3 regions of the Paenibacillus vortex V453 genome follow, and region 1 is predicted to be linked to each of the others. Evidence: predicted binding sites of a transcription regulator. Region 1 holds the regulator's gene; each other region holds the start of a gene.
What was found. Region 1 encodes NrdR, which represses ribonucleotide reductase genes. Its sites were predicted from a motif close to AACACNATATATNGTGTT; they were not measured.

Region 1 (4,698 bases):
GGACCGCCTCTTAGCGTAAGCTTCGTCTTTCCTTCGCTTTCGATTAACATCAAGTGGTTGATCACTTCGAGCGGCCACGTTCCGCTGAACGGAGCCCGGATCGTGTTGCCTTCTTCATCGGAATACGATTGGATGAAGTCTGGATAAATCAGCATTTGGATTAACGTCGCGTGAAAACTCCAATCCATTCATACGCGCGATTACAAAGGATTCGCTATACGAAAGCAAACACGGGACTTCTGACCAATGCTCCCAACAACAGGACGACGGCAACAATCAAGAATGCCGACTTCTTCAGACCAAATCACTCCTTTTTCATATTATTTTCTGTTCATTTTGAATATACCTATTAAGGAATATACCTGTCAAGGAATATTTGGTATTTAAATTGACCGCACTTTCATTAATCGCGCCGAAGCGCGAAAGGCCAAGAATTTTACAGAATACCTCATGTCGTAGAAGTGTGCGCTTGACGAAGGCTTAAGCCGTGATTAACCATGTCTCGGACGATTCAGCGCGGCAACGTCTGCCGAATACGAAATAGAAGAGGCCTAAGCTGGCAACTTGTAAGACCGCCAGCACGAGCCAGATATTGCTGAAGATCAAGCCCTGCGTTGCGGGTGATCCAAAGAGCGGATTCCATGCTGGAATCGCCGATCTGCTGAGGTCCGTCATCTTGCCATAGATCCCGATTGCCATCCCTTGCGCGATGAAGTTGACCATTGCCAGCATCGAACATTGCGAGGAACAAAGCCTATGAATTGCTAAATAGTGGCGAAATCAAGTCGATAAAGATGAAGGGCTATCGAATTCCGAAGATAGCTGTCAGGGATTACGTACTGTCGCAGGCAAAAATAACAATGGGACGCTACAAGGAATTATCAGAAGGAGATTAAAATAAGCCGCGCATTTTGCTGCGGCTCCGCTGGCTCGTACTATAGAGTCTATGATTTGATTGTGTGTACGAAGTTAGGCACTCTTGTAAATCCACGCAACTTGCTTCGAACGTTCTATGATTTGACGAAGAAAGCGAAAGTCCCTAAAATAAAGGAAATCCCTGGGCATTCAGACATTCGAGTGACCTTCGACATTAATTTCCATATTTAACCATCTATTCATAAGGAAACCACACATCAGTATGGCAACATGATTTTCGGGTCGCAACTTGAGAGCAAAGAAAAGGAGGTTTTAATCGCTGCCGACACGGGTAGCTCGTTAGAATTTGATTCTGAATCGTTAAACATGATTCAATAATTCATCCTCAACTTACTGACCGCCTTTCATCGGAGCATTTAGAACGGAGTAAAAGTAAATCACCCTGCCTCCAAAAGAGGACAGGGCGATTGTTTGTGATCGAGAAAAATAAAATAAAGGTCTGAGCGGAGTCCTATTTGCCTCGCAAAAGATGAAATAGCATTAAAAAAATCCTTAGTGTGACCAAACGTGTGACCACGCGCTCAAATCATATCTAAGCATAGCAAGAACCCGCCAAACACTCGAAAATCCCTGTGTTTAGCGGGTTCTTTTTAGTTATGGAGCCTAGGGGGATCGAACCCCTGACCTCATCGCTGCCAGCGATGCGCTCTCCCAGCTGAGCTAAGGCCCCGTAAGCGACTTCTATATCATATAAAATATCAGCAGGCCTGTCAACATTTTTTTGGCATTTTATGAAGACAAGCTGTACTTCTTTTACTCTCTATATAATGTCACTTATCATGATGAGGCTGCGGAGCCATCCTAACATCGGTATAGTACCGTCTCCCTAAAAAACCACGACGCTCTTACAGCTCCTGTACGTCCGTATCCTTGGACAGCAGGCTTTTCAATTCCTTCATAAACATATTGATATCCTTGAACTGCCGATACACGGACGCAAAGCGGACATAAGCTACCTCATCCACGGGATATAACCGTTCCATCAGCAGCTCGCCGATCTGGCGGCTCTCCACCTCGGCTGCTGCGGTATTGCGCAGTGCTTTCTCCACATCCGACACAATCATATCCAGCTGGTCGACGGATACCGGACGCTTCTCGCAAGCCCGAATCAAGCCACGAAGCACCTTCTCCCGGCTAAACTCTTCACGGCTACCATCCTTTTTAACGACAATCAGGGGCGTTTCCTCCACCATTTCAAAGGTTGTGAATCTTTTGCTGCACTGCTCGCATTCCCTGCGGCGGCGGATGGATTTATTTTCGTTGGCCGGCCTGGAATCCAGCACTTTCGTTCCGGCATAACTGCAATATGGACATTTCATAAAGTCATCTTCACTTCCTTTGTTCTTCGCATATTTAACCTGTAACTACATTCAGAAAAATTTACCAGCAAAACTTTTGTCTTTTATGTTATGAAAATGCGAAACCCGAGACATAATACTTTTACCAACTCAAGGAGGTGAACTTAACATGGCACAAAGCAACAACAACTCCAACAACCTGGTTGTTCCTCGCGCAAACGCTGCTCTTGAGCAATTGAAGTACGAGGTAGCTCAAGAGCTTGGTATCTCCATCCCACAAGACGGATACCAAGGTAACATGACTTCCTACGAGAACGGTTCGATCGGGGGATACATCACAAAACGTCTTGTAACCCTGGCCGAGCAACAATTGGCTGGTCAATACTCCGGTCAATAATTGATTCTTCCTTAAAAAAGGAGTGTTGGCGGCTCGATGTAAGAGCCTGTCCAGCGCTCTTTTTTCATTAAAAACCGCCCTTATATACGTCCGTATATTGATTATAATAATAAATTACTCGCTGTACATAATGCCTGGTTTCCCCAATGGGAATACTCTTCACATTCTCATAGGTTCCATCCCACATACCCTTGTTGATCCAGTTCTTGACGTTCCCGGGGCCGGCATTATAGGCCGCAATCGCGGCAATCGGATTGCCGTCCATCTCTTTGTGCAGGCTCTGGATATACCAGGTGCCCAGCTGGATATTCGCGTCCACTTCATTCTTTACGCTCAGGAGGTTCACTGATGGCAGCTTGGCCATTTCCATCGCCCAATTGGCCGTATCCGGCATCAGCTGCATAATGCCAAGCGCGCCCTTCTTGGACTCCTTGCCCGGCTTAAAATTGGTTTCCACCCGAATGATGGACGCCACCAGGAATGGATCAACCTCATAGTAATCTGCATGCTTCCGGATCTCATCTTTATAATGGATCGGGTACAGGAGCGTCATCCAGTTGGAGCTCAGGAACAGAAGCGCTACAAAAGAAACAAACAGCAGAAGCAGCACTCTTTTTTTAAGCAGCCACTTCATATTTGAACCATCCTGCGCCACAGGTTGTCCACCTGCAGCTGTGTCTCGACTAGTGAGCCGCTGTTGTCGATAAGAATATCCGCCAGCGACTTCTTCTGTTCGATATCCATCTGGCTGCTTAAACGTGCCTCTGCCGCTTCTCTGGTAAGAGCATCACGATTCATCAAACGCTCAAGCTGCAGCTCTCGCGGTACATAGACAACCGCTATCTGCTCAAGAAAAGGATATTGCTCCCTCGCCTCCAGCAGCAGCGGAATATCGGCCACCACGAGCCGATCCGGATGCTGGCGTTCGTACGCTTCCGTCCGTTCCCGGATTTCCTGCCGGATCGCAGGATGTGTGATACCATTCAGCGCCGTTCTCTGCTCGGGATTATGAAATATGATTTCTCCGAGTTTTTTTCGATTCAAGGTACCGTCCTCAAACAGGATATCTTGTCCAAAATGTTCGGTCACTTCATCCAGCACCGGATGACCCGGGAGCATCACTTCCCGGGCGATGATATCCGCATCGACGAGAAGCGCTCCCTTCATGGCCAACATAGAGGACACGGTGCTTTTGCCTGTTGCAATTCCTCCGGTTAAACCGATATTCATGACTTCACCTCATAACAGCTTCATTATACCCATGACGATTAACAAAAAAGCGGGCAAATAAGAGATAAATCGCATTCCGCCCTTGGAAGCAAAACGTAAACCGATCCTCATGCCCATAACGAGGAATATCCCGCTAAACAATGCAACCACAGCCGCCGTACCCAGCGGCGAAAAACCCAGCATCGCTGCGCCAAGTCCAGCTCCGAACGCATCAAGCGATAACGCGATCCCGAGCCACATCGCCTCCCAGGGAGAGATGCTGCCGGAGTCATCCAGATCCGCCTTTGTCGGACTGCGCAGAATTTGAATGACAACGCCGATCTTCGGAATCTCAAGAGAGAATACAGCCTTCTGAAGCTCCTCTGGTTCAGCTGTGCCAGCCCCACCGTCGATGGACTTCCTTTGATTTAAAGCAGCCTGTGCTTCCGTAAGGGATTCGGAAATCCCCGAAGCAGAAACCGGCTGCGCTTCAGACTCGCTTCTTCTGCGGACTTGCTGATAGAGGGACCACAAACCCAGCAGAATCAAAATGGCAGCTCCGATAACGGATGCCACAGATGGGGATAAGAACCGCTGTAACAGAGCACCCGCCTGCATGGAGACGCCTAGCACCAGTCCGGAGCATAGCGAGATGATTAATACAGACAATAGCGGTATCCTTGTTTTGCGCAGACCGTATGTAACACCCGCTCCAAAACCGTCCAGACTTAATGCCATGGCCAGCAGCGCAGACGAGAAAATATGATTGAGCACCCTTTTCCCTCCTCCGAAAGCGCCATAGACAGCTGCTCATTCATAAAGAGAGCAGCTCCATGCGCTCCACATATGTTCCACATT
Region 2 (4,698 bases), on a different contig from region 1:
CGCTGCCTCCGGAATCAACTGGATTGCAGGTCAAGACGCTATGCCCAAAGACGCCTACACCTGCACAGCCAAATTCCGTTACCGTCAGCCCGATCAGGAAGTAACCATAACCCCGCGCGAAGATGGAACCGTTCATGTTGCTTTTGCCAAGCCGCAAAAGGCAATCACGCCTGGACAAGCCGTCGTCTTCTATCAAGGGGATGAGTGCATCGGCGGTGGAACGATCGAAACAGCGGATAAAGTGCCCTATTGATCGGCTGGTTTAAACTTGAAGAGCACACACTTCACCCGGAAGGTTTCCGTTCCGAGAAGTGTGTGCTCTTTTTATATAAGAAGAAATATTATCGGAGAACCCATTCCACAACGTCTCCATGCTCCACGCTGGCCGCTACATCAATTAATCGCTGATTCGAGCTGCCTCTGAAAGGAAGGGAGACATCTCTCAGCTCCATTTGAAATTTGCCATCCACGATCACGTCGCATAGCAAAGCCAATTCACGCCGCTTCGGCTGCCTCATCAATGCTTCAAAGGTGAATCCCGTATAAGCCCATACATTTTTCCCGGGACACAGCTTCCTGAAGCTGTGCAGAAATGCACTGCATTCCTCCGGAGAGAAGAACGGATCCCCGCCACATAAGGTCAAGCCATCCAGCAATGGATTATCCAACACTTCTTGGAGTATTCTCATGGACATCGCTTCTGTAAACGGTTCCCCTGCTTCAAAATCCCAGGAAGCCGCATTAAAACATCCTTCGCAGGCATGACGGCACCCGCTGACAAAAAGAACGGCCCGAAGCCCGGCTCCTTCATTGATGCTCTCAGGCAAATATCCGCACACATTCACAGATGTTTCACCCGGTCCCTGACCTCAGCCTGCTTGGCGGAATTGAAGCGCTCGGTATAATTGCCGGTTAAATACCCCGTCACCCTGCGCAGCCGCTGGAAGTTCCCATCTGCTTCCGAAGCACCACACCCGGGGCAAGCGCTCCCGATAATCCCCTCATAATTGCATGCGGGGCACCGATCGACAGGGTGATTAACAGAGAAATACCCGATATTCTGCTGCAAGGCAAACTGCACAATCTCCCGAAAAGCAGCCGTATTCTGTCTCGCATTCCCATCCAGCTCTACATACGAAATGGCTCCTGCATTACAGAGCTCGTGAAAGGGTGCTTCCGAGCGGATTTTTCGATAGGCCGCCATCGGATGGTAAACCGGAATATGAAAGGAATTGGTGTAATACTCGCGATCGGTTACCCCCTTGATCACGCCGAAGGTATGGCGATCCAGCTTCGTAAATTTTCCGGATAACCCCTCTGCCGGTGTTGCAAACAAGGAGATGTTCAGATTGTATCTTTCACTGGCCTCATCGCAAAACTGCCGCATATGCCTTATGATCTCAAACCCCAGCCGGTGGCTGGTCTCATCCTCCCCGTGATGCTGTCCGGTTAACGCCTTCAGGCATTCAGCCAGCCCGATAAATCCAAGCGCAAGGGTGCCGTGTTTGATCAAATCCCGCACCTTGTCCTCCGGTGACAACACTTCGCCGCCTTCCCACACGCCTTCCCGCATCATAAAATCAGATGCTTTAGCCGGTTGATCCGCTTGCAGCTCATAACGATGAATCAGCCCCTCCACCGCAATGGCCATATAATGATCCAGCTGCTTGAAGAAGTGGGTCAGATCCGGTAAGTCCCGCTTCCCTTCGAGTATTCCATGCTCAATGCCAAGCCTGACCAGATTAATGGTGTTGAAGGACAAATTGCCTTTTCCACTCAGGCGATTTCGCCCAAAACGGTCTGCAATCGTCCTTGTTCGGCACCCCATGGTGGCAATGATTGTATCCGGATCGTCCGGGCTGTAGTAGGCAAGGTTAAACGATGCGTCCACATTGACAAAATTCGGGTACAGCCTGCGGCTGGAGCATTCTACAGCTTTCAGGAACAGGTCATAATTGGGATCTCCTTCCCTTTGATTGACCCCTTGCTTGCACTGAAATATATGCTGTGGAAAAATCGGCGTCTCTCCCCCGCCAAGTCCCCTCATCGTGGCGTCAAGCAGGGCATGGGACACCAGACGTCCTTCGGTGGACGTACACATGCCGTAGTTCAGCGAAGTGAAGGGAATCTGACCGCCTGCCCGGCTGCTCATCGTATTCAAATTATGGATCAAGGATTCCGCAGCCTGCTTCACTTCATTCACCGTCTCATTGTAGGCGTATCGGTAAGTTCGAGGGTATGTTTCCTTCAGCTGCTCATTGTCTATGTATAATTCAGTGTCCGGAAGAATACCTGCCGTCGATGTTCTCTGTGCTGCCTCCTCCGGATAGGCCACACCCTTGCGAAAATGCCGGCGAAAGGATTTACCGACATACGGTGCCAGATCCCAATCGATTTTACTGCCCGAAACACCGCCGAACTGACTGTTTTGCTGGGATTGAAAAATAATGGCTACCAGCGCCATTGCCGTCATAATACTCTGCGGCGGCCGGACGGATCCGTTTCCGGTATTAAAGCCCCGCTCCAAAAGACGATTGAATGGGATGAATATACAGTTCGTCGTTCCGAGCGCATACTGATCCAGATCATGCACATATACATAACCGTCCTTGACAGCTCTCATAAGCTCCGCCGGGAGAACGAAATGACTTGCCATCCACTTGGCATATTCGGAGCCGATACGGCTCATTTTTCCGCTGAAGGAATCCCCGTTCAGATTTGCATTCTCCCGCAGCAGATCGAGATTGGCTACCCCAATCACATCCCTGCTGATTTTGTACAGCTCCCCCCGGCGAACCCGCTCCAGGTCACGGATTTCCCTGTATTGCTGATAGGCCGCGGCTACCTCTGTATAACCGCTGCTCTGCAAATGTTCAACCACGATGTCCTGAATCTCCTCCACCGTCACCTGATCCATTCCCGCCGCTATATGGGCTGCCCGAACGCCAATCTCTAACGCAGCTTGCTCCCGGGAAGCACCCTCTACCGCTATAAATGCTTTATCCACCGCCTTCACAATCCGGCTCATCTCAAAATTCACCAGGCATCCGTCTCTCTTCATGACTTTCATGAATTCGGTCAACTCCTTATAGATAGATCAAGATCACTATCACACTATATATAGTTTCGTTAAACAAATTTACATCTATATATAGTTTGGCGCTGTGATATAGATCACGGTTCAGGAGAGAGTCATGTAGGGAAAATGACAAATGAGAAAGAAGACCGCCCAAGCAGCCAGCTTGCCGAAGTAAATCCGGCGAACGAAAAAGATGCCACCTACGATTCATGAATCGCAAGCGGCATCTTCTGAATTTTCATTCCTTTCATTCCAGTAACCGATCAGCTTGCAGCTGGCGGCATTGGAGTTGGCGTCGGTTTGGCATAACCGGTGCTGTATTTCTCGTCGATGGCAGTCCGGATATCCGTCAAACTCATGCCCTCGCTGCTCATTTTTGCAGATTCTACGGCGATGTCCAGGCACACTCCGCAGCGGGTACCATGATCATCCCATACCACGGTCCCATCCTCTTGAATCTCATCGATAAAACAGTTCAAGTTACTCTCATGACCGGCACTTTCCCCGCACCCGCAATAGCAAGGAATATATTTCAGCACATCACTCACTTGTGCAGACAGCGCATAAATCGTTTGAAGTTCGCTGGTCTGATTCTTCAAAAAATCAGGCAGCTCGTCAATGGAAGCCGTCGCCTCCTGAATATCCCCGTTCGTCAGCTGAATCTGGTGCCCATGCTCATGCGCCGCTTCCGCAGCCTGCCCATTTGTGACCTGCTCCTGGACGCTTTTTCCCGAACAGCCGCTGAGCAATACACCAACAGACAGCAGCAGGATGACAAACCGTTGTTTCCCTGTTCTCATTACTCTTATCCTCCAATTAATTAGCGGTCGCAGCGGTTGTTGCTCAGCCGTTCCGCTATTCTTCGCGTCGTAGTCTCTGATTGTGGGCGATCTTCGATTCGTTCCCCTGCTCGGTCGCCTGATAAAACACCCTGCGGGAGAGCTCCTTCGGTAAATAATCCTGCTTCACGTAATGGCCTGGATAATCATGCGGGTATTTGTAGCCGATATGTCCCAATTTCACGGCTCCCTGATAATGTGTATCACGCAGATGAAGCGGAACCTCTGCTGATTTCACCTCATCCATGGCCGACATGGCACGGGAGATGGCGGATACAACGCTGTCCGATTTCGGGCTCTCCACTGCAAACAGAATCGCCTGGGCGATATTCAGTTTCGCTTCCGGCCAACCGTTATTCCGGTACGCATCCAGCGCACTTACCGCCTGCACCATCGCTTGCGGGTTGGCTAAGCCGATATCCTCACTGCTGGCGGCAATCAAACGCCGAATGAAAACCATCGGATCCATCCCGAGCTTTTCAACCGCGTACAAAAACCAGAACAGTGCCGCATCACTGGACCCCCGAATGCTCTTATGAAAGGCTGACAGCACATCATACTGTGTGGACTCATCGGCACGCACGATGGGCCTGCGAATCGATTCCTCCGCAACATCCAGCGTAATATGGATCGTACCGCTGGCATTCGGAGGTGTAGTCATAGCTGCCAGTTCCAGCGCATTCAGCGCGCGCCGGATATCGCCGTTCGCCATGGTTGCAATGTGATCCAGCGCTTCCTCTTCCGCTCTGAGATCCATAAATCCGAGGCCTTTGTCTTGAT
Region 3 (4,698 bases), on a different contig from region 1:
TATGTTCTTCAATCGTTCCGGAGGTGGATAAATTGAAGATTTGCACATCGTTGGTTTGACCGAGACGGTGCACGCGTCCGATCCGCTGCTCCACCCGCATGGGATTCCACGGCAGGTCAAAGTTGACCATATGGTGGCAGAATTGCAGATTAATGCCTTCTCCGCCCGCTTCCGTAGCAATCATAACCTGTGCTTTACCGCGAAAGAGATCCATCATCCAGTCCTTCTTGCCTCGGTTCATCCCACCGCGGTAAGGAACGGAAACGAGACCGTGATCACGAAAATAATTAAGCAGATATTCCTGCGTTGCCCGGTATTCCGTGAATACAATAACCTTCTCATTCATTTGTTGAATGAGCTCAATGGTTTTCTCGGCCTTGGTGTTCGCTTTTATGGCCTTGATCAGATAAACCAGCTCCCAGATTTTATCGCGGAGGGGGGAGTCCTCCGGGAGCTTCTTGGACAAATTAACAAGCGTAACGAACACCGCATCCCGGCTGCTGCACACCTCCCGCTGCAGCGTAACGAGGGACAGCATACTGCTTAAATTTCCCCCGGCTGCCTGATACTGATCTTTGACGAAGGATGTGACCCCGTCGTATAATGACTGTTCTTCTGGCGAAAGGCTGAGCCCTACATTGCGGACGGACCGCTTCGTGAATTTCACTTCGCCTTCGCCGCGGCGGTTGCGGATCATGACCTTGGACAGCTCGTCCTTGAGCTGGTCCTGATTCTTGGGTCTCCGTTTATCGACAACGAAATTCGCGGCAAACTGTCCTTGGCCGCCAAGCTGGCCCGGTTTCAGCAGCGTGATGAGATTGAAGAGCTCACTCAAGTCATTCTGCACGGGCGTGGCCGTCAGCAGCAGGCAGTATTTTTTGCGCAGCTTTTGAATGAATTGATAATTGGACGTTTTCTTGTTCTTGAGTTTATGCGCTTCATCGATGATGAGCATATCGTATTCTTCGTTTAGCAGAATTTCCTGATGAGGATCGCGTTTGGCCGTATCCATGGAGGCGACAACGATATCGTTGCCCCAGGAGTAGGCTTTTTTCTGTGCGACCGCAGGTATGCCGAACTTGGAGTTCAGCTCACGGACCCATTGCAGCACAAGGGAAGCGGGAACCAGTATCAGAACTTTGGATACGAGTCCGCGCACGAGGTATTCTTTTAAAATAAGACCGGCTTCAATTGTCTTCCCAAGTCCCACCTCATCGGCCAGAATCGCTCTGCCCGACATCTCGAACAAAACGCGTCTTGCCGTATCCGTCTGGTGGGGAAGCGGGGATAAGGTGCCAAGATGCTTGAGGCATTGCAGCTCTTCGAAGCTTGTAACGAGGCGGGATTTCTCGCCTTCTACGGCAAGCTGGGCCAGTCGATAGTCACCCCAAGGTCCGCCTTTGTCCAGGCGTCCGGCGAGATCGTCAAACCAGGAACGGTCGATCTGCAAGGGAACGGGAATGCGCGGGTCGATGATCATGCCTGAATCGGCAGATGGCTGATGGTTCATGTCGATCTCCTCCTGTTGTGAAATATTCCGGGCCAGCGGTGTATATGTAGTATGGACGAAAAAAGAAGTCTTCATAACCTTGCTTGGATTTGGGAGAAGCGAAATCCCCTGAGGGTGCGCGGCTGCTGGAATTGGATATTTTCATCCTTTTTTTCATAGGGAAGAGTGAAAAAGAGAGCGAGAGGAAGAAAGCAGAAGCTTGCGAGCGGGAGCTTGGAACAGTCGGCTTAATTTTCACATTATCGGCATAGTTAACCTATATATAGTGTAGTATAATGAATAAATAGCACTATATATAGTGTATATAGTGGTTTCGGATGTTTGACCGGCTACATAACAGGTTATGTTGTTGGTGAGCGCATACACTTGGGAATCTTTTTGATTTTATAACTTATATAGGAGGTAGTTGCTCTTGACTACGATGCAGAATCAGCGGCTGGAAGGTTTAAGCGAGAAGATCTTTTTGGACCGGTATGCCTGGAAGGATGCGGACACCAACAACGCGAAGGTCGGCGATGTGGTGCTTGTTCTGACGAAGGATGATCCTAAATTTCCGACTAAGGAAGTTGGCGAAATCGTGAAGCGCGAAGGCCGCAAGGTCACGGTGAAGACACGGAAGGGCGAGCTTGTGGAATCGGATGTGGAGAAGCTGACGTTAACCATCGAGAAAACGCCGGAAGAAATGTGGGATCGACTCGCAGCTGCTATGTCATCGGTGGAAGCAACGCCGGAACTGCAGGAGGAGTGGCGCGGGAAATTCCGCGAGATTCTGGATGATTGGAAGCTGGTGCCGGGCGGTCGGATTGCGGCTGGTGCGGGTGCAAGCGATGAATTGACGCTGTTCAACTGTTACGTGATTCCTTCGCCGAAGGACAGTCGGGGCGGGATTATGGAAACTCTGTCCGAAATGACCGAGATTATGGCGCGCGGCGGCGGTGTCGGCATCAATTTGTCCTCCCTGCGTCCTCGGCGGGCGATTGTGAGAGGTGTGAACGGTTCCTCCAGCGGTGCGGTATCGTGGGGCGGATTGTTCAGTTATACGACAGGCCTGATCGAGCAGGGCGGAAGCCGCCGGGGCGCGCTCATGCTAATGATTAACGATTGGCACCCGGACGTGGAGGATTTCATTACGGTGAAGCAGACGATGGGACAAGTTACAAATGCAAACCTGTCAGTATGCGTCAGCAATGATTTCATGAAAGCCGTGAAGGAGGATCTGGACTGGGAGCTCGTGTTCCCGGATACCACCGATCCCGATTATGATGAGTTGTGGGACGGTGACCTGGAGAAATGGAAGAATGCCGGACATAGCGTTATTCCATATAAAACGGTAAGGGCACGCGAGGTATGGCATACGATTATCGAATCTGCATGGAAATCCGCGGAGCCGGGTGTTGTCTTCATGGAATACTACAACCAGATGTCCAACAGCTGGTATTTCAACCCGATTATCTGCACGAATCCTTGCGGTGAGCAGGGACTTCCTGGCTGGGGCGTATGCAACCTGTCGGCGATGAACCTGTCGAAGTTCTATGATGAAGCGAATCATGACGTCGCTTGGGAAGAGCTGGCTACCACGACGCGTTACTCCGTGCGCTTCCTGGATAATGTCATTGACCGGACGCCGTACCATTTTGAAGAGAATGAATTGAACCAGAAAAAAGAGCGCCGCGTGGGCCTTGGAACGATGGGTCTGGCCGAGCTGATGATCAAGCTGAATATCCGTTACGGCAGCCCGGAATCACTGGAATTCCTGGATAAGCTGTACGGCTTCATCGCACGCGAGGCGTATCTGGCTTCCGCCGATATTGCCGAAGAGAAGGGTTCGTTCCAGGCATTCGATGCCGAGCTGTACCTGCAAAGCGGCTTCATGAAAAATATGGCTGAAGTGTATCCAGAAGTGGCGGATGCGGTGCGTGAAAAGGGCGCGCGCAACGTGACCGTGATTACCCAAGCGCCGACGGGCAGCACGGGTACGATGGTTGGAACGTCGACGGGCATCGAGCCGTACTTTGCCTTCAAATACTTCCGTCAAAGCCGTCTTGGCTTCGACGAGCAGTTCGTGCCGATTGCTCAAGATTGGCTGGACAGCCATCCGGGCGAGGAGCTGCCGGATTATTACGTCACGGCGATGACACTCTCCGCCGAGGACCATATCCGCGTGCAGGCGGCGATTCAGCGCTGGGTGGACAGCTCCATCTCGAAGACGGCCAACTGTCCGGCTGACTTCACGGTTGAAGATACGAAGCGCCTGTATGAGCTGGCATTCGATCTGGGATGCAAAGGCGTAACGATCTACCGTGACGGCAGCCGCGATGTGCAGGTGCTGCAGACGGAGAAAAAAGAAGATAAAGCAGCCGAAGCAGTGACCGCCCCTTCGGCGGAAACGGCCTTGGAGCAAAGCGCGGCAGGGCAAGCGGCAGAGGATGCGGCGAGCGTGGAGCAAGCGGGTGCAAGCGTAGCAGTGACAGCATCCGCAAGCAAGAGCGGGCTGGATAAACAATACAAGAAGCGCCCGCAAGTCCTGCGCGGAGCTACCTATAAGATGAATACGCCGTTTGGCATGGCGTACATTACGATCAATGATCTGGATGGCATTCCCAGCGAAATCTTCCTGAATGTCGGCAAGGCCGGCTCAGATGTATTCGCGATGGCGGAAGCCTTGGGCCGGGTCTGCTCCCTGTTCCTCCGGTACGGGGACCACGGCAATAAGGTGGAGCTGCTGATCAAGCACCTCAAGGGCATCGGCGGCACCGGCGCGATCGGCTTCGGTGCGAACCGCGTGGAATCCATTGCCGACGCCGTAGCGAAGGCGCTGGAAACGCACGTGGCGAACAACGCGGAGGCGGATCATGACCATGATCCGGCACCGGTTGCAGCCACGATGGCGCCTGCTGATGCAGGCGAGGCTGGTGCACCGGCAGCCGCAGGGTATGGCGGCCACAGCTCGCACGCAGGCGGCGGCTCCATGTCGCTGGATCTGTGCCCATCCTGCGGCGGGGCATCCCTGATTAACATTGAGGGATGCAAGACGTGCGGTAACTGCGGGTACAGTAAGTGTTCTTGAGGGATTGCCAAGACTTAAAATCATTTTGAAGACTACGGTAGAATAGAATCTGCACCCGAATCGAATATTCAAAAGCTGGAAGCACCAGTTCCTCTGCCATGCAGATGGAATTGGTGTTTTT

Region 2: the regulator NrdR is predicted to act here: its motif matches at 3,111-3,128, upstream of PVOR_RS09100 (anaerobic ribonucleoside triphosphate reductase).
Region 3: the regulator NrdR is predicted to act here: its motif matches at 1,796-1,813, upstream of PVOR_RS21750 (adenosylcobalamin-dependent ribonucleoside-diphosphate reductase).

Annotation. Positions count from the first base shown of each region.
Region 1 covers NZ_ADHJ01000043.1:52,993-57,690, forward strand. The annotation lists gene PVOR_RS23465 (SRPBCC domain-containing protein) at 1-188, opposite strand, end outside; gene PVOR_RS30820 (hypothetical protein) at 481-732, opposite strand; tRNA gene PVOR_RS23480 (tRNA-Ala) at 1,534-1,606, opposite strand; gene nrdR (transcriptional regulator NrdR) at 1,782-2,255, opposite strand; gene PVOR_RS23490 (alpha/beta-type small acid-soluble spore protein) at 2,404-2,631, shown strand; gene PVOR_RS23495 (lytic transglycosylase domain-containing protein) at 2,699-3,265, opposite strand; gene coaE (dephospho-CoA kinase) at 3,262-3,861, opposite strand; gene PVOR_RS23505 (MntP/YtaF family protein) at 3,871-4,614, opposite strand.
Region 2 covers NZ_ADHJ01000017.1:32,711-37,408, reverse strand. The annotation lists partial or broken gene mnmA (tRNA 2-thiouridine(34) synthase MnmA) at 1-253, shown strand, start outside; gene nrdG (anaerobic ribonucleoside-triphosphate reductase activating protein) at 342-845, opposite strand; gene PVOR_RS09100 (anaerobic ribonucleoside triphosphate reductase) at 842-3,070, opposite strand; gene PVOR_RS09095 (PCYCGC motif-containing (lipo)protein) at 3,343-3,879, opposite strand; gene PVOR_RS09090 (replication-associated recombination protein A) at 3,935-4,698, opposite strand, start outside.
Region 3 covers NZ_ADHJ01000039.1:78,907-83,604, reverse strand. The annotation lists gene PVOR_RS21755 (DEAD/DEAH box helicase) at 1-1,510, opposite strand, end outside; gene PVOR_RS21750 (adenosylcobalamin-dependent ribonucleoside-diphosphate reductase) at 1,932-4,577, shown strand.